4 regions of the Paenarthrobacter sp. YIM B13468 genome follow, and region 2 is predicted to be linked to each of the others. Evidence: riboswitches for the same ligand, from Rfam matches in the RefSeq annotation. Region 2 holds a riboswitch; each other region holds the start of a gene.

Region 1 (7,213 bases), on a different contig from region 2:
TCCCACCCCTGCATGGTGCGGCAGGATGGAACTATGAGCCATCCTGCCGAGCCAACTTCACCTTCCGCGCAAGCCGAACGATCGCCAACCTTGACTGTCCGTGCTGTCCTGTTCGACATGGACGGAACACTGGTTGACTCCACGGCGATCGTTGAGCAGGTATGGCTGGAGTTCGCTGAACGATACGGCCTCGATTACAACGAGATCCTGCGGACGTCCCACGGCGTGCAAGCGGGCGATACCGTGCGCCGTTATGCTCCGGCAGGAGCCGATTTGGAAGCCTTGACTGCCGAGCTTGGCCAGATGGAACGCACGCGAACCGACGGCGTGATTGCCCTCCCGGGCGCCGAAGCGTTGCTCGCTGCCCTGCCGGAGGACGCCATCGCGCTCGTCACATCGGCGGACCGCATCCTTGCCGACATCCGGATGAAGGCTGCGGGACTTTCCATGCCATCGACCGCCGTCACCGCCGAAGGTGTTACGCGGGGCAAGCCGCACCCGGAGGGCTACCTCAAAGCTGCAGCGTTGCTGGGCGCGGAACCAGCCGACGTCGTGGTTTTCGAGGACGCTCCGGCAGGTATCGCAGCCGCACGCGCCGCCGGGATGCGAACCGTGGTGGTCGGCGACGCCGGCGGGCAGCTTGAGCCGGGTATGTGGCGGATCCCGGACTACTCGGCCGTGACGGTCACGGCCGTGAAACACGACGACGGCGGTCACCTCATCACCCTCACGCTCTAGCCTGTTCGCCACCGCTGTTCCGACCGGCGAAGCCGGAGTAGGCTGTGCGCATGTCTGCGTTGCCGGAGGCGTATGGTGCTGCACTGGAGCGGGCCATGGCGCACGCTACGGATTGGCTTGCATCGGTGCCCAGCCGTTCTGTGCGTCCAGCGTCCGACGCCGATCAGGTCGCCTCGAGTCTCCTCTCAAGCCTTCCCGATGAAGCAACGGATGCGGCGGACGTAGTAGATGAGCTCGCCGCATTGGCTGAGCCGGGGTTGATGGCCATCCAGTCCGGACGCTTCTACGGCTGGGTGATGGGCGGGACGCTGCCGGCTGCCATGGCTGCAGATTGGCTTGTCTCGGCATGGGACCAAAACGCCGGGCTCAGGTTTGCGACTCCAGCTGCCGCCGCGATCGAAGAATCCGCAGCGGCCTGGCTCCTGGAACTATTGGATCTTCCGAGAGGATCCGACGTCGGGTTCACCACTGGCGCTACCACGGCCAACTTCGCGGGCCTCGCCGCCGGGCGTCAATACCTGATGGACGAAGCAGGGTGGGACCTCGCGGACCTTGGCCTCACCGGGGCGCCGCGGATCACTACGTTTGCCGGACGCGAACGGCACGCCGCCGTGGACCTCGCCTTGCGGTATCTGGGGCTGGGAGCATGCGTTCCCGTGGACACAGACGGTCAAGGCAGGATCCTGCCGGACGCCCTCGCGGATGCCATGGATGAACAACCCGGACCTTCCCTCGTGTGCCTGCAGGCCGGCAATCTGCATTCCGGAGCGTTCGATCCGATGTCCGAAGCCATTGCGGTAGCCCATGACCGCGAGGCTTGGGTGCATGTGGATGGCGCATTTGGGTTGTGGGCGGCGGTCAGCCCACATCTACGCGGGCGGCTGGCTGGAGTAGAGGAGGCCGATTCGTGGGCCACCGACGCCCACAAAACATTGAACGTCCCGTACGACTGTGGCTTGGCCATCGTCTCCCGGCCGGAAGCCCTGAGGCGCGCCTTCAGCGTCCATACGAGTTACCTCATCGCAACGGAGACCGGACTGGGTGATCCGTTCGACAAAGTTCCGGAACTGTCCCGTAGGGCCCGGGGCATCCCCGTATGGGCTGCCCTCCGACAGTTGGGCCGGTCCGGAGTCATTGCCATGGTGGACAGGCTTGCAGGAAACGCCCGCGCGTTGGCGGAGGGCCTCGCCGGTATCCCAGGCGTGGAAATTCTGAACGACGTCGTTTTCACGCAGGTGTCGGTGGCCTTCGGCAGCGATGACCGCACTCACCGCGTCACCCAGAGACTCATGGCCGAAGGGATTGTGTGGATGTCAGGTTCCTCATGGCGCGGACGCGAAATCCTCCGGATTTCGGTGAGTAACTGGTCCACGGACGCAGGTGACGTCGCTGCCTCGATCGCAGCCGTTCGAGGTGCGGCAGAGGCCGAACCGGAAGCATAGCGACGTCCTGTTACAAGGCCGAGCGCGCCTTTTCCAGGTAAGCCATCAGCCCGGCCAACTGCTCAGCGCTCCACGGCAGTCCCGCGCTGATGGCCTGGCTGTTTTCCTGCCAGGCTGCACGCGCTGCAGCTTTGGTGTCCTCACTCGAGTGGAACATGGAACCGATGCCGTCCCATGAGCGCACCCATTCCTGGACGGAGGGATCCGTGACGGGCCTCTCGGCTTGGACGTGCGCCAGTCCTTCTTCCACCAGGGCAGCCCACTGCTGCTTGGCGGCTTCGACTTTTTCTGCGCCGAGTTCTTCCCGCTTGTCCGCGAGTTGCTGGCGTTGTTCGGCTGTGAAGTTGTTTTCGAGCACGGTGATCATCTCCAACGTTGACATGAATTGTTCAGGGGTGGGCATGGCGTGTCCGTCCATGCGTGACAAGAGCTCGCCCAAACGGTTTTGGAGCGCTTGGAGCTGCTGGGCGTGCTCCTGCACATGGGCCAGCTGCTGCTGGAGGAGGCCCCGAATGGACTCAGGATCATCCTCGGGGGTTTGCAGCGCCTTGCCGATGGCCGCGAGCGGAAGCCCCAGCATCTGAAGGGATCTGATCCGGTATAGCCGGCGCAAGTCGCGCTCCGAATACCGGCGATGACCGGACGGTGTCCTTTGGCTTGCGGACAGCAGCCCGATCTCGTCGTAATGGTGAAGCGTCCGCACGCTGACGCCACACGCTGTGGCCAGCTCACCGATGCTCCACGGTCCGGATCCCGTTGTTCCCGTCATGAGCACAACGCTAAGTCCTGACGTAACGTCAGGTGCAAGCCGGCGTCGTCCGATTTCTTAAACCTGGGAGGGCAGGTTAAACGCGAAAACCGCCCCGGTCCCGCCGTTGGCTGCAGTAATCCCTGCTGCGAACGGCGGAAAACGGGGCGGCAATCATGCCCTGAACGTTTGAGCCCGCTGGGGTGGGCTCAAACGTGCTTATTGAGTTGGCTTAGTACCAGTTGTTGGCCAAGTGGAAGGCGAGGGCGGCGGAGGGGGAGCCGTAGCGTTCCTTGATGTAGTTCAGGCCCCACTTGATCTGGGTCTGGTAGTTGGTCAGCCAGTCATCGCCTGCAGTTGCCATCTTGGAGGCTGGCAATGACTGCACGATTCCGTAGGCGCCACTGGAGGTGTTGGTCGCGGTGGTCCGCCAGTTGGATTCCTTCTCCCACAGTGTGTTCAGGGCGGTCATTTCACCCGGACCCCAACCGTAGTTGGCGAGGATGCTGGCGGCGTATGCCTTGGCAGCAGCGGGATCGTCCACGGCCTTGGGAGCCGCAGCAGCGGCCGCGGCTGCAGCAGCGGCGGCATCCGCAGCCTGCTTGGCGGCTGCATCAGCGGCAGCCTTCTCGGCGGCAGCTGCCTGGTCGGCAGCGGCTTTCTCGGCCGCAGCCTTCTCCGCGGCAGCCTTCTCGGCAGCGGCCTGTGCCGCAGCCGCCTGGTCTGCAGCAGCCCTGTCTGCAGCGCCCTTCTTGGCAGCAGCATCCAAGGACGCAGAAATTTCCGCTGATTTGTTGCTGACCTGGGCGGTAGCCTGCGTCTCGGACGCCTGGCTCGTTTCGGGGAGATTGAATGCGGCGTTTGCGGCCTGACCGAGCGATGCGACGCCCAATGCTGCGGCAACGACTCCTGCAACAACTGACATTCGTTGCCCGGTCTTGCCGCGCCGTGCAGCGTTCTTCAGAACGGCTTGCGACTTCGTCAGGGGAGCAGTGTGTTCGTCACGGTGACGCGCGGAAGGGCGCGTCTGATCGTTGAATTCAGACATGTGTGATTACCTCTCAGCGCCTGCGGAGTTAGCTGTCGGGTTCGGATGAGGTCATCCGGCCGCGCGCGTAGCTGCGGCTTCACCCCAAGGGCAAGGAAAGTACTGTGCCCGGAGACTCTGGGTCCCCCGTCTCTGCCTCGAATGAGAACGGAACTCCGGGAAGTGGCAGAGCTCGGCGCATCCCGGGTGCGGGCCAGTTAGGGGCGACCCACCCTTTCGAAGGTACAGGAGGTTTCGGCTTAAGTCACATTTGGGTAACAGAGATCACGTTCACGGCGCGTCATGTTGCCCGATTCGTTATATGCGTTCGTTCAAAGCCGTGGGGAATCGAAGAGCGAATTCCGTGTGTCCCGGCCGGGACGTCACTTCCACACTTCCCCCATGCGCCTGGACGATGGATTCGACGATTGACAAGCCCAGTCCGGAGGTTCCTTCCGACCCCGATCTCGCCGCGTCAGCCCGGGCAAACCGCGAGAAGATACGGCTCTGGAACCCAGCGGGAATACCAGGCCCGTTGTCGGTGACTGTGACCACCGCACTACCATCCGCGGAGAGCATGACGCCTGTGACCACCGTGGTACCTGGATCGGTGTGTTTGCGGGCGTTGGACAGCAGATTGGCCAGCACCTGATGCAGCTGGGTTGCGTCCCCGCGCACTGTAATGGGCTCGTCAGGGAGTTGGAGCTTCCAGATGTGGTCCGGTGCCATCACCTTTTCGTCACTGACGGTCTCGATCACCAGCTGCGTCAGGTCCACATCGGTGACTTTCAACGCCTGGCCTTCGTCCAGGCGCGCCAACAGCAACAGGTCCTCCACAAGCGTGGTCATCCGTTCCGACTGGCTCTGGACCCGCGCCAGCGATTTCCTGCCGTCCTCCGTGAAGTTCTCCGTCATACGAAGAAGCTCGGTGTACCCACGAATGGCGGTCAGCGGCGTCCGAAGTTCGTGGGAGGCATCGGCAACGAACTGCCGGACCTTGGTTTCGCTCTCCTGACGGGCTTCCAGGGCCCTGGAAACGTTGTTGAGCATTTGGTTCAAAGCGTGGCCAACGCTGCCAACTTCTGTTCCTGGATGGGAGGCCGACGGCGGTACGCGCACCGCGAGCGCCACTTCACCGGCGTCGAGGGGAAGGCGCGATACCTTGGTTGCGACCTCCGAGAGTTGCTCAAGTGGCCGCATGGTCCTGCGAATGATGACAGTGCCCGCGAGGCCGATCAGCACCAGGCCGCCAAGGGAAACAAGCACCATGGTCCATACCAGCGAGGCCTCGGCGTTTTGCTTGTCAGCCAACGGCAGGCCCGTCACAATAATGTCGCCGTAGGGGGTCTCAACTGCCACCAACCGGTAGTCGCCGTTGGACAATGAACGGTCAACGGGCCCCTTGTCGCGGGGGAGCGAGAGCAGGACCTGCTTGTCTTCTGCCGAGAGTGCCACGCGGCGACCGTTTGCGTTCAGGAAGCCCGAGTTGATGACCGCGGAACCATCGATCCGCGCGTTGAGCGTCCCGGCACCTTGGCCACGGGCCTCCAGTGGATCTGGCCGACCGCTTGAGGGAAAGCTCGACGGCGGCCTGCCGAATTCATTCGCGCGGCTTGAGGCCTGCTCCAACTGCTTGTCCAGTTGTTTGTTGAAGTACATGTCCATGGAGGCGTAACTAACCACTCCCACTGCGCTGCAAATAGCCACCAGCAAGGCCATCGCCACCAGGACCAACCTCGTGCGCAAATGCCAGGTGGAGGGATTGAGCCAGTTCCGCTGGGTCTTGCGGGTTACGCCTGAAGGGGTGGACAAGATTCAGTCCGCAGGCTTGATGACGTAGCCAGCGCCACGGACGGTGTGGATCATTGGCGGGTGGTTGGCTTCGATTTTCTTGCGCAGGTAGGAAATGTACAGTTCCACGATGTTGGCCTGCCCGCCGAAGTCATAGTCCCAGACCCGGTCCAGGATCTGTGCCTTGCTGACCACGCGCTTGGGGTTCTCCATGAGGTAGCGAAGCAGCTCAAACTGCGTTGCCGTGAGCTGGATGTCCTCGCCGGCGCGCGAAACCTCCCGTGTGTCCACGTTGAGGGTGAGATCACCCACCACCAGTTCCGCTGTATCCATGGCCGCAACACCCGAGCGTTGTACAAGACGGTGCAGGCGCAGGAGAACCTCCTCCATGCTGAAGGGTTTGGTGACGTAGTCGTCCCCGCCGGCGGCAAGGCCTACGATGCGGTCCTGGACAGCGTCCTTGGCCGTGAGGAACAGTGCGGGCACTTCCGGCGCGAAGGCGCGGATCCGGTTGAGGACCTCGACGCCGTCGAATCCTGGAAGCATCACGTCCAGCACCAGCACGTCGGGGCGGAAGTCCTTGGCGAGCTTTACAGCTTCCGGTCCGTCGGCTGCCACCGCGACGGACCAGCCGGCCATGCGAAGGCCCATGCTCATGAGCTCGGACAGACTCGGCTCGTCGTCCACCACCAAGGCTCGGATAGGGGAGCCGTCCGGGTGGGAAAGCTGGGGAAGGTTGTTCGTCATGGAGTGCGGGGATGCCATGTGACAACTCTCCATTCTGCTGGTTTGCCGAAGCTTTGCCGCTCCTGTGAGGACGCTGTGAGGTCAACACTAGCCACGTGGGAGTTCGGCGGCAGGCGTTCACGAGCGCGCCCGCCCCAACAGGTGCCGTTTCTACGGCTTGTAGCAGATTTTGGGGGAAAAATTCGAGCTTGGAGTCGCTTGGGATTGGACAGCAAGTGTTTCAGATCTTGAGATTCCGTCGTTTTGCGCCTGATGGGAATCAGGGAGGGCATCATGCACTATCTGCCGAAGAAAATTCACCCCAAGCCGAATATTTCTCATCGCCGCCGAATGAAATGACGTTCATTTTCCATGGTGAAAGAATTGTGATCTGCAGCACAATAGACCCTCTTGTCTCAAAATGTGGACGTTTTGGCGCTTTGTTACTTGCGTGTTGCCATTGTTACGTTGCACACTTCCAATGTGAACAAGAACTCAACAGCACCTGCAGCCGCAGCAATCTGGTCCAGCACACCCGCTGGCGACGAGACCCGCTGTTGTCGAATGCAAGCCTAACTTTCCACCCCAAAGAAGTTTCAGGCATTCGCCCCCTAGCCCAGCGTTGGGCGCCCTTCCCCAAACTCATTGCGGGGACAACCAGCATTCGAAGCCGCGATGACGGCTATTCACTTTTGAGGTAATCACTCCATGTCAGTTGCATCCGGTTACGTCCACATCTCC
Region 2 (7,213 bases):
GCCTTGCCGCCTGGCGGAATGAGGCCCCCGGTAACGATGGGACTGGCCTGGTGTGGAGCGAGTCTGTGGCCGGGCTCAACAAGAATCCATGGACCCGTTCCGTTGACGGCCCAGCCGTCCATGGCGGAGGACGCATAGTGCGGCATGTCCTGTATGGCGACCGCATCCGAGGCAAGCGTCCTTCCCAAGGCGGCCTTGAGCGGCACGGGGCTTGGCGGGATAGGAGCAGCGACGTCGAAGGCGCGCTGCCGGGCCTCATGCCATGTGTGTGCCGCGTTGTGGCCCTGTCCGGGGGCCTCGGTCATTCCGTCTCAGTCCCGGGCTCCAGGTATTGCTTGGCAACCTGACGGGCCAGGTCAAGGGCAGCGCTCATGGCGGTATCGTCCGCCGCTTGTCCGATCCCCCTGGCCATACCAGCAGCGTAACCAGCGATGAACGTAGTCAGGGGCGCGGCAGGCCGCACCACGGAGTGCGCGGCAACTCCTGCCACTGCGAGGACATCATTGATGTCCACTTCAACGCCCTCAAGCTCAAATGCCTGCAACAGCGCGCGGCACCAGTCCTCGAGCGTCTCTTCCTGGCTCTTCATGTCCGCCTCCTGCTCGTCGTGTATGCCCAGGGCCGCAGCGTCCTCCCACGTGTCCACATCATCGGTAGACCCATCGGGAACGGTAACGGCCAGCAGGTTCAGCCTAGCAAGCAGCCGGAACACAGAAGAGTTCGTTAACCCCGAAGTTGCAGAAGCTGCGGCAACTTCCCTTTCCAACGCCCGGGTGCTGTAGATCCCCAGGAGAGGCTGTTGCCGGCCATCGGCTGAGACGGCCATGGCGCCTTCCACTTCAGGGTGGCCACGCAATCCTTCCCATAGGGGCCCAATGCCCCTGGAAGCGTGCGGCATGTCGCACGCCAGGACGAGCGTCCACGCCGCTGGGCTGACTGACTGCTGAAGAGCGGCTGCCTGATGAATAGCCGCCGCCTCATGAAGGGCGGCCAGCCCAGCAGCAATCGCAGCGGCAGGGCCCGCGAAGGCCGGCTCCTCCTGGGCGATAAGAACTCCATCAGGCAAGACGCCGACGATACCAGGGGTGTCCGGACCAACCACCACCACACCGGAAGCCCCCCGCGCCGCCTGCAGGGCATGAGAAAGGAGGCTGGCGCCGTCGAACGTTAATCCGGGCTTGGGCACGCCACCGAGGCGGGTGGCCCTGCCACCCGCCAGAATCACAGCGTTGAACTCCATCCGCCCAGATTACCCGGACGGCGGGAGCGCAACAGAAATCGATCAGGCGGCGGATTCCGGCAACAGGAACGGGTCCCAGTCCGGCGCAGGTTTCTCGAGTTCTTTGATCTGCCACATGGTTCCTGTGGGCACGCCAGGTTTGAAACGAAGTTTCCAACCCATCTCGGCGAGCGTGTGGTCACTCTTGGCGTTGTTGCATTTCAAACACGCCGCAACCAGGTTTTCCCAGGAATCCGCGCCGCCCCTGGATTTGGGGTGGACGTGGTCTATGGTGTGGGCTGTTTTCCCGCAATAGGCGCAGCGATGGCCGTCGCGGCGGAGGACCCCGCGGCGGCTCACGGCAGTGATCCTGTTGTACCGGGGCCGGATGTAGCGATTAAGAAGAATCACGGATGGTCTTCCGAGAATCTCCTGTGGCCCGACGACAGGCTCGTCGCCTTCGGCCACCACGCTAGCTTTTCCAGTCAGCACAAGGACCAGCGCCCGGCGGAAGGTTACTACCGCCAGCGGTTCATATCCAGCATTCAGAACGAGTGTGCGCATGCACGTACCTCTTCACGGCCGCACCCGTCAGGGGCACGAGGGCCGGCTGCCCTCTGCTTGTACGGGCTGTGGATCGACAACACAAGGGTAAGCACTTATATGCCGTATCAACGAATTTTTCCGCCGTTTCGCCTGCGGTGTTGGCGAAAGTTCATGTGCGGGACACTTTTGCTGAGGACGCGGAAGTTCGCTAGAGCCACCCAAACGGGCCGGCGACACCTATATTTGGGCGTCACCAGCCCGTCTGAGTGGCAGCGACGTAAATGGGTGTCACCACGAGGTTGAGTCGCCGCGATAGTTAAAGCAGAACACCCCGCCGGCCTGCGCCTGCGGGGTGTTCTGTGGAGTATTTGATCAGCCGTTGACGCGGATGAAAACCGGGCCGGAGCCAACGTTCACGCTGAACAGTGCCGTGGTGGATCCGTTCCATCCACCGTGGACTGCCATGCCGTTGCCGACGTAAACAGCGATGTGCGCCATTCCGCCGAAGCCACCGTTGGCATAGTAAGCAAGGTCGCCGGGCTGGGCTTCAGCTGCACTGACCGTGCGGCCGAGGGAGAGGTAGCCGGCCGGCCAATCGTGGAAGTGAATACCGACTGCGGCCAGCGAGTTGGTCACCAGCATGGTGCAGTCCTGCGTGACGCCGAGCTGTGCGTAGGCCGCTGCAGCGATAGCCGCACCGAGGCCGCTGGATGCAGCAGGCGCCTTGGCTGCAGACGCATCCGAGTTGACCGCCAAAGTAGCGGTGCCACCGGCTGCCGGAGCTTCCTTGGCTGCGGCCTTCTCGACGACGGGAGCCGGGGCTTCCACAGTCTTGACCACAGGGCGCTCGTAGGAGATGGCAACGCTGGAATCGGCAGCAATGGTGGCCTGGGCAACCGACTGCACGTCAAGCGCAGACGCAGATGTAGATTCCCGCTGGACGTTGGTGTCGGCAGCATTTGCAGCAACGCCGCTGGTCAGGACAAGGCCCGATGCAGCTGCGATCACTGCTGCCTGACGGCCAACGCCACCGGCGTTGTCGCTGACAGCCTTGGCGATGACGGCAAGTGAGCTGGTCTTGGGGGCCTCAGCTCGATGCCGTGCAACCTTGTGTGCACTGGTCATGATTACTCTCTTTTCGTATCCGCGCACGCTGGGATCGCACGCGGGTAATGGGCTGCCAGCACTTGGGGGGCATGCTGGCTTACCCCGAATGGGATTTTCTAGCGGAGGGTGTAGAACGAGGATGTGCCGGTGGAAGCCACGGAGTGCAGAAGCGTGCCCTGGCTGGGGTTCAAAGCGCTGATCATCATGCCGTTGCCGACGTAGATGCCCACGTGGGCTCCACCGTTCTGCACGACGAGGTCGCCGGGGGAAGGGGTGCTGGTGGGCGTCATGATCGTCCAGGCATTGACGCGGGGGATGCTGATGCCGGCCTGGGCGTAAACCCACTGGGTGAATCCGGAGCAGTCCCAGCCGTTGGGGGAAGTGCCGCCCCAAACGTAGGGGTGGCCGATGCCGGTGTAAGCAATTGCTGCAAGTCCTGAGGCCGCGGCGCTTGAAGCGGCATCCTTGGCGCTGGAGGACAGGGAAGCGAGGGTGCCGTTCGCTTGGCCTTCGGTTGCCGTGCGCTGGGATGCCCGCTGAACCTTGGGAGCTTCCTTGGTAGCCACAACGGGGCTTTCGAAGGAAACCGTTGCGGTGGGCTCCGCGGTAACAACTGCGGTGGCGACCAGCTGCTGGGTGCTGGAGGATTCTGACTTGGAGACGTCGGTGTCAGCGGCCTGGGCCGGGAGTCCAACGCTGAGAACGAGCCCCGAGGCTGCGGCCAGAACGGCAGCTTGGCGGCCTACGGTGCCTGCATTGGTTGAGACAGCCTTGGAAAGGGTGTTCAACGGGTTCGTGCGAACCAATTCGGCGCGATGGCGCGCAGGGGTAGTGCGTGATGACACGAAGGTAGCCTCTCCCAATGCCTGCGAGGTGAGCTGTCGGATTCGGATGGGAGTCATCCGGCCGCGCCGCTTCAAGGAAGCTTTTGCGACTTAACCCCAAGGTCTTCTGACTCGAAGACCAAAATTGGTTCCCCCGCCCCTGCCAGACGATTTTTGCGAACGGACCTTGAGTGGTGGCAGAGCTAGGCAATCCACTCAAGTGCATCGGCCCCCTAAAAAGCCGATGCGCTTTAGACGGTACAACAGATGTTCGTGAATGTCACATTCAGGTCACGGGGCGTGTCATGAATGCGATAGACAACCATCAACTTGCTTACAGCCAGCCCATGGGATCTACGACTTCGCCGTTTACCTGGACCTCGAAGTGCAGATGGCAGCCGGTAGATGCTCCTGTGGTGCCGCTCAGCGCGACGGTATCGCCGCGGCTGACAGTCTGCCCCACCTTGACATTGAAGGACGACAGGTGGTTATACGTGGTCTCAAGGCCGTTGCCGTGATCAATCACGACCCGGTTGCCTCCGCCGTACTCATGCCACCCGGCGAACGTGACCTTGCCCGCAGCTGCGGCGTGAACAGCGGTGCCGCACTGGGCTACGAAGTCCTGGCCACGGTGGAAGTCGCCAGTGCCGCCGGTAAGGGGGCTGACACGGTAGCCAAACGGCGATGCCGTGACCAGCTTGTCCAGCGGACTTCCCAAGGTGCCAAGTGAGGAGGCGCGCTGTATGCTTCCCGCTGACTGGGCGCTCAACAACTGCTTGAGCTTGCCGTCCGGGTCAGCGGCGGTAGCGACTGCTGCACGACTGAAATCGATTTTGGCAGAGGCTGCTGCAGAAACTTCGGGCTGACTGCCACCGGGCACGGAGAGGGCCGACTCGGCCTGGCCGGACTCGGACGTGGCCATGACGGGGCTTGTGGCAGGCAGGCCTACAGTCAGGGCAAGTCCGGTGGCGGCAAGCGCGACACCGGCCTTCTGCCCGACACCACTGGCTGCGGCGAAGTCGGCTACCTGGCGCAACGGGCTCTTACGGCGGCGCACCTGACGCGGGGTGTCGCGTGGCCGGATCTCCATTGCGGCGCGGGCTGGCCGCAGCTCAGCAGCGGGGCCGGACGCGCGGCGGCGGCCCCTGACGTTCTGCGATGTCAAACTCTGTTCCTCTCTGGAAAGCCTGCGAAGTTAGCTGTCGGATTCGGGTCAGAGAGTTCAAAGACCCGGTCCGCACGAAGCGCAAACGGCACACAGGTGTCCCCGGAAGGACTTGCGTTAGTAGGCACTTCTGCTGCGGACTTCACCCCAAGGCTGCTTCTTTAGGCAGCCGCTTGTGGTTCCCCCGCCTCTGCCAGTAGTTGATGACACACCCGATCTGCTGGCAGAGCTCGGCTCCAGATCAGGTAACGCTTTGGTATCGGCGCTAGTAGATAACTATAGGCGATTAAAGCCCGCAGTAATAAATTCGTTATCTTTCCAAACGACCGTGTTGTGGGTGTCCCCATATCATCAGTCGCGGAAATCCGCAGGTCACGCGCGTGCCAGCCATCCCAAAGTGAGGTTTGACACCCCCGCGGTCCGGGAAAGTCAGAGTCAGTTGACGGCCACGAAGACGTGCGCAGCTACCTCGGGAGGCAGCTCCAGTGCTCCTTCAATGCCAGGAACGCGGACGGAGATGTACTCCCCCACCCGCTCCAAGGAGACACTCGCGCCGGGACGAATTCCGCCTTCATCGAGCTGGGTGAGGAGCTCGGGCTCAACCTGGATGGGTTCAGCAAGCCGGCTGACCACTACACGGGAATCGGCAGCGTACCCGTCCATCGCATGCAGCAGGTTCACGTCCAGGCGGGCAAGGGGCTGGTTGGCGAGACCGCCAAGGGCTTCCAAACCCGGGATGGGGTTGCCATACGGTGACTCGGTGGGGTGTTCCAACAATTCATAGAGCCGCCGCTCCACCCGTTCACTCATGACGTGCTCCCAGCGACATGCTTCGTCATGAACGTACGCCCAGTCCAGACCAATGACGTCCGCCAGGAGCCTCTCGGCAAGGCGGTGCTTCCGCATGACTTCGGTTGCCCGCTTGCGCCCAACTTCGGTCAGCTCCAGATGGCGGTCGTTGGACACAATCACCAGGCCATCGCGCTCCATGCGTCCAATGGTCTGGGAAACCGTGGGACCCGAGTGCCGCAGACGCTCCGCAATGCGTGCTCGAAGAGCCACGATGTTCTCTTCTTCAAGCTCCAAAATGGTCCGAAGATACATCTCAGTGGTATCGATCAGATCCGTCATCCAGCTCAGCTCTCCTCGAACGCATTTCTTGCGTAATCTCCACCGTACCGCGTCCCAGCCAAGGTGGACGGTGTCCAACCGACACCTCAGGAACGTAACCCCAGCCTAGCTTATTTGGAATTACTCTGGATAATTTTTCCCTTGGCCGCAATGCCTGTGGTGCTCCGGCATTCCACGTGGCGGACTATGACAACCGCAGATTCCTGACGGTGGGTCCGGTCAGGCAGAATGAGGGAGTCGAAGGGGCAGCCGATGCCACCTGCCCACCTCCCCCTCTCTAACCGATACCCATTGGAGCCACACGTGAGCGACAACAGCATCACTATTCCCGCCGACCTGCTGCCCAAGGACGGACGCTTCGGCGCGGGACCGTCCAAGGTCCGCCCGGAACAGGTCCAGGCCTTGTCTGCCGCATCGACCACCATTCTTGGCACGTCCCACCGTCAGGCGCCGGTCAAAAACCTGGTGGGTTCGGTCCGCGAAGGGCTCAGCCAGTTCTTCCGTGCACCTGAGGGCTACGAGGTTGTCCTCGGCGTCGGCGGTTCCACTGCTTTCTGGGATGTAGCGGCTTTTGGGCTGGTTGAGAAAAAGGCCCAGCACCTGTCCTTCGGTGAGTTCGGTTCCAAGTTTGCCGCGGCCACCAACAAAGCCCCCTTCCTGGACGCATCCTCCATCATCAAGTCCGAGCCCGGCACGCGGCCGGTCTCCCAGGCGGAGGCTGGCGTTGACGTCTATGCCTGGCCCCAGAACGAGACATCAACTGGTGTTGCAGCCCCCGTCAAGCGCGTCGAGGGCGCCGACTCTGGTTCGCTCGTCCTGGTGGACGCTACCTCGGCCGCCGGCGGGCTGGACGTGGACGTCGCCGAATCGGATGTCTACTACTTCGCCCCGCAGAAGAACTTTGCCTCCGACGGCGGCCTGTGGCTGGGCCTGTTCTCCCCCGCGGCGTTGGAGCGCGCCGCCCGGATCAAGGCCAGCGACCGCTGGATTCCGGACTTCCTGGACCTGCAGACCGCTATCGACAACTCCAAACTGAACCAGACGTACAACACACCTTCGCTGTCCACGCTTGTGACTTTGGACGCGCAGGTACAGTGGCTCAACAGCAATGGTGGACTGGACTTCGCCACTAAGCGCACAGCAGACTCTGCCAGCCGCATCTACTCCTGGGCCGAGGCTTCCGAGTACGCCACACCGTTCGTCGCGAAGGCTGAGGACCGC
Region 3 (7,213 bases), on a different contig from region 2:
TACCCCCGGCAACGGCTAGGCACGGGTCTGCCCGCCCCAGCACGGGTTTGCCGCCCCAACACGTGCAAAGCCCGCTATCCCGTTGCTGGGCAGCAACGGGATAGCGGGCCAGCGACTTGTCACCGCCGCAAGGGCAAAGCCTACGCGGTAACCACGCTGTGCCAGTCGGCGACGAGGGGCAGGTTGTGCGCCTCCGACACCGAGTGGTGTGCCACGTGGCCTGCAGCGATATTGAGGCCTGCGGCGAGGGCGGGGTCGCGGTCGAATGCGGCCTTGACGCCCAGGTTGGCCAGTGCCACGGCGTAGCGCAGGGTGACGTTGGTCAGTGCGTACGTGGACGTGTTCGGAACAGCGCCAGGCATGTTGGCAACGCAGTAGAAGATCGAGTTGTGGACCTTGTACGTCGGTTCCTGGTGGGTGGTGGGGTGTGTGTCCTCGAAGCAGCCACCCTGGTCCACGGCGATGTCCACCAGAACCGAACCCGGCTTCATTCGGGACACGAGTTCGTTGGTGACCAGCTTGGGAGCCTTGGCGCCCGGGATCAGGACGGAGCCGATCACGAGATCTGCGTCGACAACTGACTTCTCGATCTCGTAGGCGTTGGATGCCACGGTCTTCAAGCGGCCCTGGTAAAGAGCGTCGAGTTCCCGCAGGCGGTTGATGTTGATGTCCATGATGGTGACATCAGCACCGAGGCCCAGCGCCATGGCGGCAGCGTTGGTTCCGGCAACACCGGCACCGAGGACAACAACTTTGGCGGGACGGACACCCGGCACACCGCCGAGGAGGATGCCCTTGCCGCCAGCCGGAGCCATCAGCGAGGAAGCGCCGACCACCACGGACAGGCGGCCCGCGACCTCGGACATCGGGGCGAGCAGCGGGAGGGTGCGTCCTTCCTGGACCGTCTCGTAGGCGATGGCCGTGACGCCGGAGTTGATGAGCTCGGCGGTGAGTTCGGGCTCTGCGGCGAGGTGCAGGTATGTGAAGAGGATGAGGCCCTTGCGGAAGCGGTGGTACTCGGCCTTGATGGGTTCCTTGACCTTCATGACCATGTCGGCCCGGCCCCAGACGTCGTCCGCGTCGGCAACGATTTCGGCGCCCGCGATCGAGTATTCCTCGTCCGTGATTCCCGAGCCCAGGCCCGCGCCCCGCTCAACCAGAACGGTGTGTCCGTGAGTGCGGAACTCGTGGACACCTGCGGCCGTGATGGCTACGCGGAACTCGTTGTTCTTGATTTCTTTGGGGACGCCGATGATCATTTGCTGGCTCCATCGTTAGCGGCTTTTCGGCCGGATATTTGCTGCGGGCTGTGATTCCAGAATAAATCCGGCTGTGAGGCAGGCGACATGGACCTCCCAGCTCGGCGCAAGTGAAAACCCCGTAAATTCAAGGAACAGCTCAAATCAAGCTCGACATTTGTCGAGAGCTGGAGCGTCAGGTGTCGCCTTGTGTTGGTACGCTTTCTGGATGCAGCAGGACGTCGAGGAGATCGTTGAACGAGTGGCGCTCAAGCTTGGCAGGGGGTTGTCCCTGGAGGACCTCGACGGCGTCCTCCTCGCCTACAGTTCCAACCAATCCCACGCCGACCGCGTCCGCGTGAACTTCCTGTTGAGCAAACGGGTGCCGAGCGATGTCAGTGCTTGGCAGCTCTCCCACGGCATCGCGACGGCGGTGCGCCCGGTTGTTGTTCCGGCGAACGACGAGCTAGGCATGCTCGGGCGCGTTTGCGTCCCACTGTTGGTGCGCGGTTTTCGGGTTGGCTACTTATGGGTGCAGCAGGACCTTGAGGAGCAAACCGCGACGGCGATACTCGCCGAATTGCCCGGCGTGCGTGACGAACTGGACCTGTTGGCTGGTTTGCTGCTCGATTCCAACACGGCCGAGTCAGAGTTTCGCAGGAGGCGGGAGCAGGAGTTTCTGGCGGCCTGCACTGGCGAGTCGAACGCAGTGGCAGCGGTGGCCGGTTGGAAGGAGATCCAAGGCCGCGGTCCGTGGCAACTGGTGACCATCCTGGACGCGGACGGCGGCGGAACCGACGTCGACCCCATCGCCGCGACGCTAACGCACCGAACAGCAGCGCTGCAGTCCACCATTGGTGTCAACGCCGCGCTGTTCAGCGCCGGGACGGAGACGCATTCCGTTGTCCTGTTCCGCGAATCCGGTGGCAGGGCGGATCACGCCCAGGTCCTGGTGCACTATCAATTGGAGCTCGCAAAGCGTGCGGGCCGCAAAGTGGACCGGGTGATCCTGGGCATCAGTGAGCCGTTCCAGGTTATCCGGCAACTGGCAGGCGCCTACAGGCAATCGAAAGTGGCAGCACAGGCCGCCGCCGTGGATCCGCCCCTCGGGGAACTGGTGGAGAGTCGGGCGGTGGGCGTTTATCAACTCTTTGATCGTCTTCAGGCGCCGGGCGGCTGGGATGATACGGGCTCCGTTCATTTCAGGACTTTGGAGGACCAGGATAAGAACGGCGAACTCCTGCCCGTGTTGGAACTGCTCTATGACAACGACAGCTCAGTGCAGGACGTTGCCGCGAAACTTCATCTGCACAGGAGCAGCATCTACAACCGCCTCGGCCGCATCCGCCAGCTCATCGGAGCTGATCCGTTGAGCGGTGGGATCAGGCTCGAGTTGCACGCCGCACTGAAGGCCCAGAGGTGGGCCTCGCGGCCCCGGATCTAGGCCCCGGATCAGGTGCGGAAGGGAGCACAAGGGGCAGACACCCTGGTAGGTGCCTGCCCCATCTTGTTGCTGCTATTCCTATCGCGTGATTCCTGGTGCCGTGAGTCCTTAGGCTCGGCGCAACCGCTGGCAGCTCCAGCGGCCCATCCGACTGCGGAACGTGGCAGTGCGGCTGCTGCTGCAGTACCGGCCGTGCCATCCGACGTGCGCGCTGGTCCTGGGAAGCCGCGTGCTCATTTCAAGATCCCTGTGGCGCCGTCAAGTACGGAGTCCAGGTCCAAGGGTGAATCAGTGGACGGTGTGGTGGTGCTGGGGCTGCCGGTCGGCTTTGGCTTTGGCGCCGGAGTCTGTGTTGGAGTGGGCGCCGGCGTCCCCGTTGGAGTCGGGGTGGTCGTGGCCGGTGGGGTGGTAACCGTGTCCGACGGGACCGGGCTTGGGGCCGGCTGGGTTGGGACAGGAGTGGTCACGCCCGGCACAGGAACCACAGCCGACGGGACTGCCGAAGGAACCCAAACAGGATCCGCAAGTGAAACCTGCGGAGTCGGAAGGGACGACGGCGACTGAGCGGGTGCCTCTTCTGACGACTGCGTTGCAACAGTTGCCGGCAGTCCGGCCTCGCTGGTGGCCGACGAAGCGGACGCGGCGGAGGTGGACGAGCTGGGTGCAGGGGCGGCCGAAGTTGACTGCCTGCTGTCGCCACCCGTCTTTGCGTCACTGGCTTCCTTCGTCGGCGTTTCCTGCCCGAAGAAGGGGAGCTCGAAGGCCTGGCTCATGGTGCCAACAGTCAATACCAAGCCCAAGGCTCCAGCCACAACTGCCATGCGCTGGCCCATCGTTTTGACCGAGGCCGCCTTGGTGAGCACGGAGTGTGGTTCGTGGCTGAAGGACGACCCACCCCGTGATGACCCGCCCACGGATGAAGCTCCGAAGGTAGGGGCGCCTGCTGGAGTTTCGGCAGCGGGTGCCAGTTTATGGGCCGTACCGCTCTCGGTTTCCTGGGCGCGAAGGGCTTTCCGGCTTGCGAGACCAGCAGCGGCGGTCGCGGCCGCGGCGAGCTGGGCAGGGCTCTTTGCCTGAACGATCGGGATCGCAGCGGTGGCGGGTTCCGGTTCCGGCGCGGCGGGGGTGGATGCAGCGGCAGGGCTCTTTGACTGAACGACCGGGATGGCAGCGGTGGCGGGTTCCGGTTCCGGCGCGGCGGGGGTGGGTGCAGCAGCGGGCGTGGCCGCCTGAACGATCGGGATCGCAGCGGTGGCCGGCTCGGGATTCGCAGGCGGTTCGGACGCGACCGGTTCGGGCGCCTGAACAGTTGGAATCGCAGCAGTTGCCTGCTCCAGGGGAGCAGAACCCGCCGGAGCAGAATCCGCCGGAGCAGAGTCCACCGGTGCTGTTTCTGTTGGAGCAGTTTCAGCGGGAGCTGTCTCAGTTGAAATAACTGCCTGGGCTGCCCGTGCACGCTCTGCCGCGCGAGCGGCCGCGCGCGTGGTGGGTGCCACAGGGGTGGGAGTGGAAGCAGTGGCGGGTTCCGGCGTCGTGCCTTCTAAACCTTCTGCTGGCGCGCTGGTGGAGGATCCGCTGGGTTGGGCCCGACGGCGTCCGGTTGGCTGGGTACGCTCGCGCGCTATTTGGGCGCGGCGCGGCTGATCCATGGTTGGGGACATGGTGGTTGCCTCTCAACGCCTGCGAGGTTAGCTGTCGGGTTCGGACGAGGCCGTCCGGCCGCACATGGCGGCTTCACCCCAAGGGCCTATGGAAAATCAGGCCCGGGAACTCTGGGTCCCCCGTCTCTGCCGCGAGTCTGGCGGATCCCGGTTTGCGGCAGAGCTCGGCGTCAACCCGGAAGCGGCCCAGCGGAGATACGGGTCGCTCTTAGACCGTACATGAGCGCCATACTAAAGTCACATTAATGTAACGGGCGGGACGCCTTCCAGCGTGAAGGTCCGTTAGGACTTAGGCTCCGGGGCCGGAGCCGGGGCTGGCAGCTCGTGCTGGATCCTTTGGACCTGGTGTGCGTAATGGGTCTCGGGTCGGAAAATTTCGTCCGCCACACCCAGCACCCCGCCCGTGGCGCCGCGCCGTACTTTCCCCTTGCTGTTCTGGCGGGAGACCCAGAACCATAGGGCCGCAACGAGGGCAGGTGCTGCCAGCACTGCCACTAGAACGGCCAAGATATCCATGGCCCAAGACTAGCTTCAGCCGCGGGCGGCAGGTAGAACATAGTCGTATGGACCTCCCAGTGATGCCGCCCATTTCGCCCATGCTTGCCAAGTCCGTTCCTTCGATCCCTGATGTGGGCCATTTTGAGCCAAAGTGGGACGGGTTCAGGACGATCGTTTTCAAAGACGGGGATGAGATCATCCTGGGCAGCCGCAACGAACGTCCCATGACACGGTATTTCCCTGAGCTGGTGGAAGCCCTCCAGAAGAATCTTCCGGACAAATGCGTGATCGACGGCGAAATCGTCCTCATAGCTGGGAACAGGCTCGACTTCGAAGGCCTTCAGCAGCGCATCCACCCCGCAGATAGCCGTGTACGGATGCTTGCCGGGAGCACCCCGTCCTCCTTCATCGGATTCGACATCCTCGCGCTGGGAGACGAGAACCTCATGGGCAAGCCGTTTTCCGAGCGTCGGGCCGCCTTGGAGAAGGCGCTGGCCAAAGCTGAGGCGCCTGTGTACGTAACGCCGGCGGTGACGGAACTCGACCAAGCACAGGAGTGGTTCGTGCAGCTGGAAGGTGCTGGGCTCGACGGCATACTTTCCAAACCGCTCGAGGGGACGTACCAGCCGAATAAGCGTGTCATGTTCAAAACCAAGCATGAACGCACCGCGGACTGCGTGGTGGCTGGATTCCGCTGGCATAAAACGGGAAAGGTTGTGGGGTCGATGCTGCTTGGGCTGTATAACGACGCCGGTCAGCTGCAGCACGTGGGGGTGGTGGCCTCATTCCCCATGGCCAAGCGCGAAAGCCTGGTGGCCGAACTTGAGCCATACCAGACGGAGTTCAGCGAACATCCTTGGGGGCAATGGGCCGATCAAGGAGATGCCGCAGCTACAGGTTCCCGAATGCCGAGCGCGCAGAGCAGGTGGAGCGCCGGCAAGGACTTCACCTTTGTTCCCCTTCGGCCTGAGCTCGTCATCGAGGTTGCCTATGACTACATGGAAGGCGACCGGTTCCGGCACACCACCCAATTTCGTCGATGGCGTCCGGACCGGACTCCGGAGAGCTGCACCTACTCGCAACTGGAGGAGCCAGCTGACTACGACCTCGGGGAGATTCTAAGGCTGCCATAGCCCGGGGCGTCCGTCAGTTGCCGGTTATCACGTTGTTGAGCCGCTACCCCGTTGTTGAGCAACGACGGGATAGCGGCTTGGCGACGAGCTATTCTTCGTGCCCTTGGTCGCTGCTCATGCTGCCCTCGGCCGGCGGGGTTTCGCCCGGGGGAACTCCACCGCCGGGCTCAAGTCCTGTGACGTTGCCATCCAACGGATCGGGATTGGCGGAGGCAGCGGGGTCGTCGTCTTCGTCCTGGTGCATATCCGGATCGGTGTGCACATCGCCTGTCGTGTCGGCTGGCTCGGCGGCGTCGGAACCTCCGAAGGTCCGGGGATCGTCCTCAGGGTCATAGCTGGTCATGGTCACCCTTCCTAAGCAAACTTACTATTGTGCCTGCCCGGCCAGCCTAGTCTCCGGATCGCAAACCCAACAAGGGGCATCCCAAGCTGGCGCCGCCGTCGTACGAATACGCCTAGTTGGAGCGGGACGTTGCCGAAACGAAGCTCATGATGGCATCCGCCACGGCCTTCGGCCGCATGTGCTGGGCGACGTGCCCTACTCCGGGGATTTCAACGAGGCGCCCCTGGAGTACCGCCCGGGAGAGCCTAAGCGACCACTCCGGCCCTGCCACATGATCGCGGCTGCCGCGGAGCACCAGCACGGGAATCCGGACTTTGGCCAGCTGCTTCTCCGTTGGGTAGCTCATCATCACGGGCAGCTCCGTCATGTACCAGCGCGGACCGCATTGAAGGTAGTCCGTGATCACGACCCAGTTGGACGATGGGCTTTCGCGGAGTACTCCGTCCAGGAACAGTGCGAGCGACTGCTGTGCCACGTTCTTGTGTCGTGAGTCCACCACGGGACCCATAAGGACAAGGTGCAAGGCGCGTTCGGGCGTGTGGAGGGCCGCTTCAATGGCGAACTGCACGCCCATCGAGTGGCCTACCAGGATGTACGACTCGATGCCGCAGGCCTTCAGCGCCTCAGCAATGAATGCACCGTAGTCTTCCACGGACAGTTGCCGCCCGGGCTTGGGAGTACCCGCAAAGCCTGGGAGGTCCAGCGAGTAGGTGGGCGCGCCCGCTGCCAGGACGCCGTGAAGGCGCGCAAGGTAGCGATGCGAGACGCCGATTCCGTGGATAAGGATGAAGGCCGGCTGGTCGCTCCCGTGCGTCCCTGGAGGCGGCGTTCCTTCCGTCCAGAGAATCCGACCCCCTAGGCCGCAAGCCTCGACGTCGGCACACAGTAGCGTGGTC
Region 4 (7,213 bases), on a different contig from region 2:
GGATGGCACTCCCGCGACATGGCAGTTGCTGACAGTGTCTGAACAAAACATTGCCATTAACTGCCGTCTCGCGGAGGACCGACTACGGAAGAGCTGCGGAACGTTGCCCTTGGTCATGCCCCCGCCGGGCCAGCCTCGAAACGCCCGCAGCCACCAGCAGAGTGAGAATGGCGGCCGCTGCGTGGGTGTAGAGCATCAGGTCAGCAGCATGCACTTCCCCTGAACCCGGCTGGCTGTCCGCAGGAACGGCCACTGGTTGCTGGGGCTGCCCGTGCAGATGGTCAAGGAATCCGGCGCCGGGAAACGAGCCACCCAAGGCTTCGAAACCGAAGAACAGCAACTGCTGGGCCACTCCGGACAGCAGCAGCAACAGGATGGGCCCGTGAATCCAGCGGGCAATCAGTTGCGCGGCCAGGGCAGAGAGGGCAACAAGGGCCAGCAGGACGGGCATCGCCGGGGCACCCCCACCGGAAATGACGTGTGCGGCAAGACCCAAAGCGACAGCGACGGGTCCGGCCACCCAGGCCCACTTGTCCTGCACAGGAGTTGCGCCCATCGCCGTCCTTCCCTCCACAAAGGCTAAACGGAGGGCGGCGTCTAAGAACAGGGCCCTACGCCAAGAGCGTGTTTACCAGCCGTGCTGCCACTTTCGCGGTTCGTCCATCAATATCGAACTCCGGGTTCAATTCGGCAATGTCCAAGTGCAGCAGCGTCCCGCTCGCAGCCACTTGGCGGCAAACGCCATTGATCACGGCAAGCGGCACCCCATAGGCCGCGGGGGCACTGACACCCGGTGCCACCGACGCAGGCAGTACGTCCAGGTCGATCGTCAGGTACAGCACATCGATTCCAGCCACGAAGTCGGCTACGAACGTCTCGACGCGTTCCGCGGAGCAGTCCTCGTCCAGCAAATACTTCACGCCCAGCCGGTCAGCGGTGTCAAAGAGCGTGCGGGTGTTGTTGGGCTCCGAGATTCCGACGACGGCGTACTGCAGTTCGCGTCCAGCGGCGGTTTCTTCCTGGGCCATCTGGAGGAACGGGGTGCCGGAGCTGGGGGTTGGCTCATCGCGCAGGTCAAAGTGGGCATCCAGGTTCAAGACACCCAAGCGCTTTCCGCTGCGCACCGCATTGGATCCGGCAACCCCCAGGTAACTGGCAAATGCGGTCTCGTGGCCGCCGCCCAGCACCACGGTGAGGTTTCCGGCGTCGAGCAGTTCCGAAATGGCGCGTCCGGCGCGCTGTTGGCCTTCTTCCAGTGAGTCGTCCTCCACAACTACGTCGCCGGCGTCGAACACGTCACGGTCCAGGTGGAAAGCCAGCGGACCCAGCGCCGAGCGGATGGCGGCCGGAGCCGCGGCGGCACCCACGCGACCTTTGTTACGCCGCACTCCGGCGTCGCTGCAGAAACCCAGCACGACGGCGGGACGCGAGGCACCAGCGGCGGCAGAGGAAGTAAGGGGTGCTACGGCCTGCCACCAGCGGCGATGTTCGTCGCCGTCGCCGTCAAAGCGGCCGGTCCATGGCGTGGGAAGGACGTCTACGGAGGGGTTTGTGCTCGTGTTTGGGGCCATGCTTTAAGCACACCCCACCTGCGTTCCAAAAAACAGCTACAGCGTGTTGCGGTGTCTGAGATGCCGGACATCGCTACTTGATGCCCAACCACTCCTCCACAGTTCCGATGCCGAAGAACAGCAGGAAGGCGGCTGCCACTGCCCACATCAGGGGGTGGACTTCACGTGCCCGGCCCTGGAAAGTGCGGATCAGGACGTAGGAGATGAAGCCTGCGCCGAGGCCGTTGGCAATGGAGTACGTGAATGGCATCAGGGCGATCGTCAGGAACGCAGGAATGCCAACGCCCCAGTCCTGCCAGTCGATCTTGCCAACCTGGGACACCATCATGAAGCCCACCACCACAAGCGCAGGCGCCACGGCTTCGAACGGAACCAGGTTAATGAGCGGCGTGAAGAACATGGCCACCAGGAAGAGCAGGCCCGTGACAATGGAGGCCAGCCCGGTGCGGGCACCCTCGCCAATACCCGCGCCCGACTCAACGAAGATCTGGTTGGACGAAACGGAGGCACCGCCACCGACGATTGCGCCCAGGGCATCAACCTGCAGGACGCGGTCCACATTGGGAATGTTGCCGTGCTCGTCCACCGTTCCTGCCTCGTTGGCCAGGCCCACCATGGTGCCCATGGCGTCGAAGAAGATGCTGAGGAGGATCACGAACGCCAACAGCGCAGCAGCCACAAATCCGAGGTGTTCAAAGGCTCCGAAGGGGTTGGCTTTGCCGATCAGGGAGAGGTCCGGCGCGCCCCATTCGGAAAGCTTGGGAGCCACCAGTGACCAACCGCGCGGGTTGACGTTCTTACCGTCGAAGCTGGGACCAATATGAAGGGTGAATTCAAGGATGGCGGCCAGGGCCGTGGACACCACGATGCCGATCAGGATTGCCCCGCGGACCTTTCGCACCACCAACGCGATGGTCAGGACCAGGCCGACGGCGAACACCAACGTTGGCCAGCCCATCAGCTTGCCATCCACGCCAAGGCCGAGCGGGACCGTGGTGCCGGCGGCATCCGGGATGCGTCGGACGAAACCAGCGTTGACCAGCCCGATCAAGGCGATGAAGAGGCCAATCCCTACTACGATCGCCGTCTTGAGCGCTTCCGGGACGGCCCTGAAAACGGCTGTGCGGAATCCAGTCAGTACCAAGATGAGCATGGTGAGACCCGAAAGCACCACCAGCCCCATCATGTCCGGCCATGTCAGCCCCGGGTGGGAGGCAACCGTCACGGCGACGAATGCGTTCACTCCCAGGCCAGTTGCCACGGCGAAGGGGTGCTTGGCCCAGGCGCCCATGAGGATGGTGAGGATGCCCGCTACGAAGGCAGTGGTTGCCGCTACGGCCGTGAAGCCGAGTGATGCTCCGCTCGAGTCTGCCCCGGAGAGGATCAGCGGGTTCAGCACCACGATGTAGCTCATGGCGAAGAAGGTTGCGAAGCCGCCGCGAATTTCCCGCGAGTATGTGGACCCGCGCTCGGAGATCTTGAAGTAGCGGTCGATTGCAGAACCTTGTTTAAGCATGAAGGTCTCCGGGGATCGGGGGAGTTTGCTCTCAAATCCTATGCCCGCCAATGTGGGCTGCTGGAACGATTCGCCTAGTCTGTAAGGAAGCCAACACTAGGAGAAACCGCCCCATGCGTACCATCCGCCCGCTTCTGGCGGCCGTCGTAGCCGCTATCGCTTTCGCTTCCGCGTTGCTGTTTGGCGCGGCCCCGGCCTCCGCGCACGACGTCGCCGAATCAACAACTCCGGCCAACGGTGCCCGGGTGGCTGAAGTGCCGGCGTCGGTATCCATCACGTTCAACAACCGGCCACTTGCCATCGGTTCGGGCGTGACTGTCACCGCTGGGGGCGAAAACTGGGCAGATGGCGCAGTGGAAATCATCGACAACATGGCTGTTCAGAAGCTGCGTCCGGGTGCTCCTGCCGGCGAATACACGGTGGTGTGGCGCGTGGTCAGTTCAGACTCCCACCCAATCGAGGGAACCTTCAAGTTCACAGCTTCCGGGACAGGCACGACGACGGCGGGCGGCTCAGCAGGTGCCTCCCCTTCGGCTTCGGCGGTTGTTCCGACGGCGGGCACAGCCGCTCCCGGTACGGAAAATACTGAGCCGGCTCCGGCAGCTTCCCAACCCTTCCCCTGGAGCATCGTTGGCCTCGCTGTGGTGGCGATCGCTCTTGTGATCTTCCTCGCCGTTACCGCGCGGAAGAAGCTCGCGGCTCCCAGCGAGCCGGATGGCGAAAATTCCCCGGAATAGCAGGGTTTTCTACATACTTGCGAAGATCTCGAAACGGTCACCGCGACACGCCAAAAACGAACTGCTCGTTACGTAAATGTGACTTTGGGGTGATCTTCCCGTACGGTTGTACCTGTGCCTGTTCCACGTAATGGGCATTTCCGGCCTGATTGCCTAGCTCTGCCGCAGTCCGGAATCCGTTCGCAGACAAACCTACGGCAGAGACGGGGAACCCATTTTGGCCCGCTTTCAGAGCGCGCCTTGGGGTGAAGTCACGAAGCTTCCGCTGCACAGCGGGGGATAGTGGCCGGGTGACTCCCATCCGAATCCGACAGCTAACCTCGCAGGCATCGGGAGAGGCTCTTTCATGTCTTCACGCATTCTTCGCGGCCGTCGTAAGGCGGACAGCGTACGTCCTAATCCGTTCATCTCCATCTCCAAGGCTGTTGCCAGCAACGCATCTGGCGCAGGTCGCCAGGCCGCTGTCATCGCAGCAGCTTCAGGCCTCGTCCTGACGGGCTCCATTGCTGCCCACGCAGCAGAGACCCCTGTCCAGCGCGACTCCAGCCCCGCTACTGTCGCCGAGACCGTAACTGAGGGTCCCACCAAGGTTGTTACGGCCGCATCCACGGCCACGATTAACTTCGAGCGCCCCGCGGTTGCTTCCGTGGCGGCTCCCGTCATTGAAAAGCCGGCTCCCGTTGCTCCGGCTCCGGTTGCTAAGAAGGCCGCGGCAACGACCACCGTCCAGGCATCTGCAACCACTACGGCTACCGCTCCTGTTGCGGCTGCTCCCGCTGCAGCTCCGGCTGTTGGTGGCGTCAACGCTGCCATGGTCGCCTCGGCTTATGCCCAGATCGGCATCATGCAGGATTGCACCGCCATGGTGGAAAGGGCCCTCGGCTCCGCAGGCATCCCGGTTGGGGACCTCGCACCCATGCAGTTCCTGAACTACGGCAAGGTTGTCAGCGACCCCCAGCCCGGTGACATGATCGTCCAGTCCGGCCACGTAGCCATCTACATCGGCAACGGCCAGGCTATCAGCGGTGGCATCAACGGCAACCAGACGGGCATCCACCCGATCAGCTGGCTCACCGCAACCGGCCCCATCACGTACGTACGCGCTGGCGCCTAAGCTTCACGCTCCAACTCAAAGGCCGGTGCCTTCGAGGACTCACGTCTTCGGAGGTACCGGCCTTCTGAGTTAATTTTTGTTCGTTTCAGGAACAGGCTTCGGTTGGCTCGACCATTTCCACGTTCCGGTTCCGGGCCAGAATTCCAGGCCAAGGGTTCTAGTCCAAGGTTCTAGTCCAAGGTTCTAGTCCTAGGAGTTCTAGGCAAGGGCGATGCCTGGCCCGGCTGGGAGGGCCACCTTGGATGAGATCGCTTGCCCCACTGCCTTGGCTTGCCGCAGTACTTCCTTGGGCGTGGGCGTAATAAGTTCCCCTACGCCCACCAAGTGCATCCCGACGGCACGCATGGCGGCCGCGAAGTTCTGGCCTATGGCGATTCCCAGGTCGGCAAGCATTCGGCGCAGCTGGCTCTGCGCGCAGCGCGTCACCACGATGTGGTCGGCCAGGAGAACTCCGCTGGCTGTATGCACGGCCCATTGCCGCGGGGTGGATTCAAGGGGGCCGTAGACGCTCAGCCCAGCCTTCAGACTGGCCGTGTTCAGGCTTGCGACGGGTCCGTATCCCAGCTGCGAGGACGAGTCGCCACCGAGGAAGTCAAGACGAACAGCGCGTGTGGTGGTGCGGACATCCAAGTGATGGCTGGCGGCGTAGTTGCGCAAATGGCGCAGGATTTCGTTGCGTTCCTGCATTGCCGCGGGGTCAGCTACGTCGCAGCGCTGGATCATTCCTGTGTGCACCGCTGGTCCGGTGGCCGATAAAGTACCAAAGCCATCCAGCACGATGGAACCTACGCCATAGCGGCTGAGTTCGCTGGCAACAGCCAAGCCGGAGAGACCGGTGCCGATCACTACGGTAGTAGTCCGTTCCGTGACGGAATCAGGAGTGAGTGACACTGCTTGGGTTCCTCCTTGACGTGTGTGCCTTTCGGCAGCGCGTGGGATCGCGTCCGAGTTCCCCAAGCGGCCGCAAATAAATGGCCGGGTTGTGTCCTGGGACACTTTTGCCGGCCATTCGGTGACTCGAACACTACCGAACTTTTTCTGCCATGGATAGCCTCCGCGACAGCGTGTTTTGGATGTTCATCCGCAGCGCAACCTGAAGGACGGAGAGCGTGCCAAAAACCGAGCCCGGACCGTTATCCACATACCCGATAGTCGCCTTGATTCGGCATTGCCAACCGAGAATAGTGGGCATTGGAAGGAGAACCCCACGGGTTCTTCGCCCTGGCTATTTGGTTGCACACCAGCAAGGGAACACCGGTACGGAGAACCTCTGGCAGAATGGCCGGAACATCAAGCAGTAGGTGGAGAGGCGGGCCCCATGGACCAGCACGGCAGACACGTTGAAGAACCGCGGGACGGCGAGGACCAGGCTGTGGCGCCTGGCGGAATCGTCGTCGGAGTGGATGGTTCCGAGCACGGTCAATGCGCCCTTGTATGGGCTGCGCGTGAGGCGGACCGGCGCCAACTTCCCCTGCATATAGTCACGGCTTATTCGGTGCCGATCTTCGCAGCCTCCGGCCTCGACGGCGGATACGCCACTGTGGACGATTCCGTGATCCGCGAGGGCGCGGAAGCAATCGTCAAGCAGGCCATGGATAAGGTCTCCAGTTACAACATCGACGTCGACGCTTCAGTGGAGAATGGTGATGCCGCGGGTGTCCTCCTTGACCTCTCCGCGGACGCTGCCCTTCTGGTGTTCGGCAGCCGTGGCCGTGGTGGCTTTGTCGGGCGTCTCCTGGGCTCGGTCAGCAGCGCCTTGCCGGCCCACGCAAAATGCCCCACCGTAACGGTCCCGCTGTATTGCGCAGACCGTTTGGGCGAGAACACCGAGGACAAGCACATCAAGGCTGAGCACGCCAAGTCAGGGCCCCGCACCGTGGAAAACGTCGTCGCCGTTGGTGTGGACGGTTCGGAGCAGGCCCGAGTCGCTGTCCTTGAGGCAGCCGAACAAGCCCAGCGCATGGGCGCCAAACTGCGCGTCATTTGCGCAGTCCCGCAGTACAGCGGTTCATTGGCGTGGGTGCCGGCACCGTTGGACCGCGATGCCCTGTTCGCGGACATCAAAGTCCAATTGGATGCAGGTGTCGCCTGGCTCCGCAGCCACTTCCCGCAGCTGTCTGTGGAAACAGACCTCAGGGACGGCTCACCAGTCGACGTGTTGGTTGAGGCCAGCCGGGGCGTGGAGCTCGTTGTCCTGGGTACGCGTGGCCGGGGTGGTTTCGCGGGCATGCTCCTTGGATCCACCTCTGATGGGGTGCTCCATCACGCCAAGGGC

The links. Region 2 has a riboswitch for cyclic di-AMP ahead of ACFX4T_RS23120 (C40 family peptidase). Riboswitches for the same ligand answer to the same signal wherever they lie in the genome.
Region 1: another riboswitch for cyclic di-AMP. It lies ahead of ACFX4T_RS11725 (hypothetical protein); the one in region 2 lies ahead of ACFX4T_RS23120 (C40 family peptidase).
Region 3: another riboswitch for cyclic di-AMP. It lies ahead of ACFX4T_RS14285 (hypothetical protein); the one in region 2 lies ahead of ACFX4T_RS23120 (C40 family peptidase).
Region 4: another riboswitch for cyclic di-AMP. It lies ahead of ACFX4T_RS24665 (NlpC/P60 family protein); the one in region 2 lies ahead of ACFX4T_RS23120 (C40 family peptidase).

What each region holds. Positions count from the first base shown of each region.
Region 1 is NZ_JBHZPI010000010.1:141,212-148,424, forward strand. Features, by position in the region: gene ACFX4T_RS11710 (HAD-IA family hydrolase) at 34-738, shown strand; gene ACFX4T_RS11715 (pyridoxal phosphate-dependent decarboxylase family protein) at 789-2,180, shown strand; gene ACFX4T_RS11720 (MerR family transcriptional regulator) at 2,191-2,949, opposite strand; gene ACFX4T_RS11725 (hypothetical protein) at 3,161-3,976, opposite strand; cyclic di-AMP (ydaO/yuaA leader) riboswitch at 3,980-4,164, opposite strand; gene ACFX4T_RS11730 (sensor histidine kinase) at 4,274-5,767, opposite strand; gene ACFX4T_RS11735 (response regulator transcription factor) at 5,771-6,511, opposite strand; gene ACFX4T_RS11740 (winged helix-turn-helix domain-containing protein) at 7,181-7,213, shown strand, end outside.
Region 2 is NZ_JBHZPI010000031.1:25,445-32,657, reverse strand. Features, by position in the region: gene ACFX4T_RS23140 (molybdopterin molybdotransferase MoeA) at 1-305, opposite strand, end outside; gene ACFX4T_RS23135 (NTP transferase domain-containing protein) at 302-1,240, opposite strand; gene ACFX4T_RS23130 (HNH endonuclease) at 1,283-1,783, opposite strand; gene ACFX4T_RS23125 (NlpC/P60 family protein) at 2,138-2,890, opposite strand; gene ACFX4T_RS23120 (C40 family peptidase) at 2,989-3,660, opposite strand; cyclic di-AMP (ydaO/yuaA leader) riboswitch at 3,722-3,892, opposite strand; gene ACFX4T_RS23115 (M23 family metallopeptidase) at 4,031-4,861, opposite strand; cyclic di-AMP (ydaO/yuaA leader) riboswitch at 4,866-5,107, opposite strand; gene ACFX4T_RS23110 (metal-dependent transcriptional regulator) at 5,297-5,992, opposite strand; gene serC (phosphoserine transaminase) at 6,296-7,213, shown strand, end outside.
Region 3 is NZ_JBHZPI010000014.1:37,110-44,322, reverse strand. Features, by position in the region: gene ACFX4T_RS14300 (hypothetical protein) at 1-19, shown strand, start outside; gene ald (alanine dehydrogenase) at 141-1,259, opposite strand; gene ACFX4T_RS14290 (PucR family transcriptional regulator) at 1,468-2,682, shown strand; gene ACFX4T_RS14285 (hypothetical protein) at 2,916-4,343, opposite strand; cyclic di-AMP (ydaO/yuaA leader) riboswitch at 4,346-4,496, opposite strand; gene ACFX4T_RS14280 (hypothetical protein) at 4,626-4,859, opposite strand; gene ACFX4T_RS14275 (ATP-dependent DNA ligase) at 4,907-5,974, shown strand; gene ACFX4T_RS14270 (DUF6480 family protein) at 6,063-6,317, opposite strand; gene ACFX4T_RS14265 (alpha/beta fold hydrolase) at 6,430-7,213, opposite strand, start outside.
Region 4 is NZ_JBHZPI010000039.1:8,179-15,391, forward strand. Features, by position in the region: gene ACFX4T_RS24645 (hypothetical protein) at 83-556, opposite strand; gene hutG (formimidoylglutamase) at 612-1,571, opposite strand; gene ACFX4T_RS24655 (NCS2 family permease) at 1,645-3,087, opposite strand; gene ACFX4T_RS24660 (copper resistance CopC family protein) at 3,201-3,824, shown strand; cyclic di-AMP (ydaO/yuaA leader) riboswitch at 3,975-4,167, shown strand; gene ACFX4T_RS24665 (NlpC/P60 family protein) at 4,171-4,938, shown strand; gene ACFX4T_RS24670 (FAD-binding protein) at 5,137-5,829, opposite strand; gene ACFX4T_RS24675 (universal stress protein) at 6,257-7,213, shown strand, end outside.